2 regions of the Heyndrickxia sporothermodurans genome follow, and region 2 is predicted to be linked to the other one. Evidence: riboswitches for the same ligand, from Rfam matches in the RefSeq annotation. Region 2 holds a riboswitch; the other holds the start of a gene.

Region 1 (3,149 bases), on a different contig from region 2:
AGTAATAATAATGGAAATCGTATTATTTGCCGTTGCGATATCCGCAACGCTGACTAAACTGGCTATCCCAAACTCGGCACCTTTTTTTGACCTAATTTTACTAGTGACAAAGTGTAATAGATAATCGATTCCGCCATTATATTTAATAATTTCCACTAAACCACCAATCAAAATTGCCACGATCGCAATGTCTTCCATACTCATGACGCCTTTTGCAACGGTTTGTAGAAATCCTAGAAAGTCATATGATCCATAAGCAATTCCGATGATTCCAGCAAAAATGGTTCCCCCCAGCAGTACAATTAAAACATTGACTCCGAGTAGAGCGGCGACTAAGACAGCTACATAAGGTAAAACTTTTACCAATTCATACGGATGATCGCCGGCAACACTTGCATGATTTCCAAGGGTGATGATTCCAAGAAGGATGGCTGTAACAATGGCACCAGGCAAAACGATAAAGAAATTCACTTTAAATTTATCCTTCATTTGTGTTTCTTGTGTTCGCACAGCAGCAATCGTTGTGTCTGAAATCATTGAAAGATTATCGCCAAACATCGCTCCGCCAACAACGGTGGCCATAGCTAATGCTGTAGGGATATCTGTTTGTGTGGCAATCCCCAACCCAATTGGCGCCAATGCGACAACGGTACCCATAGAAGTTCCCATCGAGGTAGAGATAAAGCAACCGATAATGAAAAGTCCCACCATTAATAAATTTGCAGGAAGCAAGGTTAATCCGAGATTGACCGTTGATTCAACCGCTCCCATTTCCTTGGCAACACCGGCAAAAGCTCCGGCTAAAACAAAGATGACACACATTAAAATAATATTTGAATGTCCAGCCCCTTTACAAAAGATATCAATCTTTTTAGTTAATGATTCCTTCCTGTTCATTAATAATGCGACTGTAGCCGCGATAATGACCGCCACACTTAAAGGCATTTTGGAAAAATCATTTGCAAGAACTCCCGTTCCGATAAAAAGAAGTACAAAAATTAATAATGGTAATAGTGCGAGAAGACTTCCTTTTTTTTCTTGTTGTTTTGTCACATTAATTCCTCCTTAGTTCATTGTCATTCCACCTGTTACGTTAATTCCTTGCCCGGTTATATAGTCGGAAAATGCTGATGCTAAAAAAACAACGACATTCGCAATATCCTGTACAATGACCACTTTTTCAGTTAAATCTAAACAATATATTTATTATTCTTATAAGAATAATTGGATATGATGATGGAATATTCCATGATTTTCTTCATTCCTTAAAAATAAAGGCTGTTTTCGTAAAGTTAGTTTTTTGAGAATGGACCGTTCCTTTCCGCTGCAGAAAAGCAACGACCTTTTAGAAAAGAACAAATAAAAGAGGCCACTCAATTTAAAAGAGGCCTCATCATACAAGAAATCGTCCTCTCTTATCTTTCAAAACAAGTGTTTTGCAGGATTTAGCACCGATTCATGATCATCATGAAAGGTTGCCGAGCTTCATAGGGCCAGTCCCTCCGCTACTCTTTATAAGAGATACAATATGAAATTAACGTTACATCTTATTTATTTAAATTACACAAATGCATGAGAAAAGTCAATTTAATTTTTTATAACAAAAAATTCCAGACATTGGCCGGATATAAAAGAGGGGATTCAATAAATAAAAAAGAATGAAACAAATTCCTTATTTCCTATGTCTATAAATATATAAAGAAATAAAAAATAGATTAATATTAAGTTTTTCTAACATACGATTCAATCATATTGCAGGATTTTTCACTTTTTGCGAGAATGAATAAAAGATATACTTTCTTAATGGCATAATGAAAGAGTGGTAAATGTGGAACAAACAATCGAGGACTATTTAAACTATTTAAAATTAGAAAAAGAAACTCCATCCTTAAATTATTTGCAGCGGTTGATACAACAACATTTATCACGAATTCCTTATGAAACCTTCAGTAAGTTTCATTATTTTCAGAAGCATTCAAACTATGTTCCTCCAATCGAGGTTTTTGTAGAAAACTTAAAGGAAAAGGGTTGGGGAGGAACATGCTATACATTAAACATGAATTTTTCTCGCCTATTATCCCAATTAGGCTTTACTTGTTCATTAGTAAGGGTAAACCCGGGCCATTTAGCCATTATGGTGACGCTTGATCAGAGGCAATATTATGTGGATGTTGGTTATGGCTCACCAATTATGAAGCCGGTTGAGCTAGAAGCAAAGAGAAAACATGTTTTACATGGTTTTGGTGAAGAAATTGCTTTTACCCAAAAAACGATGGATAAATTCGAAATTGATCGCCGTTCGAATGGGAAATCCTTCGTAAAAAAGGAAATTGAGTGGACGCCGTTATCTGAGACAGACATTATAGAAGATATTCAACAATCTTATGTTGATGATGATGCTAATACAACGATGAGAAGAATTTCAGCTGTCCGATTTAATGGGCATGAATGCTATTTTTTAAGAGATCACACGATAAAGGTGATGACCTACCGAAATATCCGAGAAATTCAAATGAAGGATTTTAATAAATGGAAAACGACGGTACAAGAGGTGTACCAGATCGATGAACATTCATTACTTGAATCTGTGCAATTTCTTAAAGAACGCGGAGTGGTATTGTTTGAAAAATAATTAATTTGTAATTTTTGTACTAGCCTTAATGTGAGGACTAGTACTTTTTTTATAGGGGTTTCATTTTTATGCATAAATAAATGCATCATAGTGAATAATATAATGATTATTTTGGATTCATTTATTGGGGGTAGCTTGTTTTGATGAAATGCGACAAAAATTCAATAGTACTAGATTTTTACAATCAAAAGCGGTATGATATTGTCGTTAGAATTAATAAGTTATAATGGTCTGGCTATGGCCAGATTTTCTATGTAGAACGAGTTGAGTAGTATACCTATTTGTTTCAAAAAAGTTGTAATATATACTAAAAAGAGATGAGTTTTTATTTATTTTGTAACAAAAAGAGTAGGATGATGAAAATGAAACGAGCACGAATAATATATAATCCAACCTCTGGGCGTGAAGTGTTTAAGAAACATCTTGCGACAGTTTTGAAAAAATTAGAAGTTGCCGGATATGAAACTTCATGTCATGCGACAACAGGTGCCGGAGATGCGATTGAAGCGGCAAAAGT
Region 2 (3,149 bases):
TAAAGTCTTTTATATGTGGATGATGTGGGTTAAATGAGATTTTGCCAACTACCCGAACATCGTATCGTTCGGTTTCCTCCCCTTTAAATTTAAAGCCATGCTCTGGGATGTAGCCTTCTACACCATTTAAATGCTCTAGAAAATCTGTATGCCAAAATCTTCGACGGAATTCTCCATCTGTGACTGCCTTCAGACCGACTTCAATTTGTTTATCAACAACTTTTTTAATCTCGTCAGTTTCAATTTCATGGAGTTCCTGTGCTGTAATATTCCCTTCTTGGAAATCCTTCCTGGCGTTATGAATTCTTGCTGGTCGTAATAAACTTCCCACATGGTCTGCTCTAAATGGAGCTTTAATTAATGTTTTTGTCATTTTACTCTCTCTCCCTTAAGTATTTTTTTATCTATCATTATGGCAAAATAGCAAATGAACGGACTGGAAAACCTGTTGCCTTTTCAGGCTTTGGACTAATATTGAAAATAACCGCTCCTTTGGCTGGTAACTTATCTAGGTTCGTCAACAATTCTACTTGAAATGTATCTTGCTCAAGCACATAGTATTCACCAACAAGGGAACCATTTTTGTGGAAATCAACAGCAGCATCTGTATCAAATGTTTCATGACCAACAGCTTTAATCTGTCTTTCTTCAAATAAGAATTTTAAGGCTTCTAGTCCCCATCCCGGTGTGTGACTATTTCCCTCTTCATCTTTATTCTCAAATGCCTCCTTATCTGGCCAACGCTTTCCCCAGTCAGTACGTAAAGCTACAAATGTACCTGCTTCAATTTTTCCATGCTCTTCTTCAAACTTTAGGACATCATCAACTGATAATATATAGTCATTATTTTCTTCCGCTTCCTTCGATTTATCAATTACGATAAGAGGCAGAACGAGTTCCTTTAACTCCAACTCCTCTAAGTAACGTTTATTGCGAACGAAATGTATCGGGGCATCGATATGTGTTCCATATTGACCTGGGAACTGGAAACTTTGTGCAAAAAAGCCGTCATCATGGGTGAAAAGTGTTGTGAACTCCGCATCGTCAAAAGCTGAGAAATGTGGGGAATTCGGGCCAAAAGTATGTGTGAGATCAACCCATTCCTTCTTTTGCAGTACCTCAAATGCCTTCAAAAGCTCATTGTCTGTTTTTACCGTTGACATAAAATCACCTCATTTATAATTTTTAAAATTAAAAACCCCTCTTCTAGAAAACAGAAGAGGGGTGTATAAACGAATACATTACCTGCTCTTCTTATCTTCTAGCCTTACGCTACTGGAATTGGCACAGTACTTAAAAAAGTCCGCTGCCGAGGCTTCAAAGGGCCAGTCCCTCCACCTCTCTGGATAAGAAAATTCGAAATATTAAGTTATGGGTTTACTATACAGTTTAGAGAGGAATTTGTCAACATGAATGGATAAAATATTTGAGATAGCATGCCTAGAAAGATTAACATTTAAATAGAATAAGCTAGCTGTAAACGAGGAAAAACAGCCTTGAACCCGTATGATTACTGGTTTTATGGCTGTTTTGTTTTGTCGTAGAGTTTTCAATAATGTTTAAGAGGAACTTGATCAACAAAATTAAAGTAAGAAGTACTTCATACAGCGTTTATGAGGTACATGGTTTTCAAAATTAAAACAAGAAGTACTTCATACTGCATTTATGAGGTACATGTTTTTCAAAATTAAAACAAGAAGTGCTTCATACTGCGTTTATGAGGTACATGGTTTTCAAAATTAAAACAAGAAGTACTTCATACTGCATTTATGAGGTACAATGTTTTTCAAAATTAAAAGAAAAAGTGATTCATACAGCGTTTTTGAGGTACATGGTTTTCAAAATTAAAACAAGAAGTACTTCATACAGCATTTATGAGGTACATGGTTTTCAAAATTAAAACAAGAAGTACTTCATACAGCGTTTTTGAGGTACATGGTTTTCAAAATTAAAAGATGAAGTACTTCATACAGCGTTTTTGAGGTACATGGTTTTCAAAATTAAAATAAAAAAAGGACATTACATATTAGTCATTAAAATATGTAACATCCTCGATAAATGTATTATTTTGTTCCAGTAGAACCATGTCCACCGCGGTTTTCATTTCCAAGCGATTCGACTTCAACTAATTCTACCGTCGGCATTTTCTTCATAATTCTGAACTGACAAATGCGGTCGTTCATTTCAATTACGGTATCTCTTAGTGCATATGCGGGGAAAAACCATTGATCTTGGTCACCTTTATAAGATTCGTCAATGACTCCCATGGAATTCGTTTGGATGATTCCAAAATTCTTGAACGTACTTGAACGAGGTACGACATGTGCTTCATATCCTTCGGGCAGCTCCATCGCAACGCCGAGTGGAATTAATTTGAATTCATCTTTTTTTAATTCGATAGTTTTGGCTGCACGTAAATCTAACCAGTCACCTTGGACAATTTTATCGATTCTTATTAATTTTTCATCAAAATATTTAATCTTAATTTGTTGTGTTGACATGTTTTTCTCCTCTACTTCTAAAGAATAGCGATGGGTTGCCCAAAAAGCCCCCATCGCTAAGCTGTTTAATAGTCATAATCTGATTCTTTCATATCCTCAACAACTGACAGTAAATAGCCATTTCCCACTGTTGAGAAGAAATCGTGATTCGTTGTTCCGGTAGATAATCCATTAATAACAATCGGATTCACATCATCTGCTGTATCAGGGAATAGTGGTGCTAAACCAAGATTCATTAATGCTTTATTGGCATTATAACGAAGGAAAACTTTGACATCTTCCGTCCAGCCCACTTCGTCATATAAGGACTCTGTGTACTTCACTTCATTTTCATACAATTTATAAAGCAAAGAGTATGTCCATGATTTCATCGCTTCTTTTTCCGAATCTGTCAATTGCTCGAAACCAATTTTAAACTTATATCCAATATAGGCCCCATGTGCCGATTCATCTCTGATAATTAGCTTGATGACTTCTGCTACGTTGATTAATTTTGCTCTACCTAAATAATATAATGGTGTGTAAAATCCGGAATAAAATAAAAATGATTCTAAAAAGACACTGGCTACTTTCTTCTCTAACGGAGTACCGCTCTGATATATTTCATCAATGATACGCGCTTTCGTTTGAAGAAAATCATCTTCTCTC

The links. A riboswitch is a leader RNA that binds a small molecule or an ion and turns the genes downstream of it on or off. The one in region 2 is predicted to bind S-adenosylmethionine.
Region 1: linked by a shared signal. The riboswitch ahead of B5V89_RS20630 (SDR family oxidoreductase) and the one ahead of B5V89_RS19415 (cyclase family protein) in region 2 are both predicted to bind S-adenosylmethionine.

What each region holds. Positions count from the first base shown of each region.
Region 1 is NZ_NAZB01000038.1:40,019-43,167, forward strand. Features, by position in the region: gene B5V89_RS15175 (Na+/H+ antiporter NhaC family protein) at 1-1,053, opposite strand, end outside; gene B5V89_RS20630 (SDR family oxidoreductase) at 1,066-1,176, opposite strand; SAM riboswitch class I at 1,413-1,521, opposite strand; gene B5V89_RS15185 (arylamine N-acetyltransferase) at 1,829-2,632, shown strand; gene B5V89_RS15190 (diacylglycerol kinase) at 2,995-3,149, shown strand, end outside.
Region 2 is NZ_NAZB01000085.1:7,863-11,011, reverse strand. Features, by position in the region: gene B5V89_RS19420 (5-methyltetrahydropteroyltriglutamate--homocysteine S-methyltransferase) at 1-373, opposite strand, end outside; gene B5V89_RS19415 (cyclase family protein) at 411-1,163, opposite strand; SAM riboswitch class I at 1,252-1,353, opposite strand; gene B5V89_RS19410 (dUTP diphosphatase) at 2,064-2,501, opposite strand; gene nrdF (class 1b ribonucleoside-diphosphate reductase subunit beta) at 2,567-3,149, opposite strand, start outside.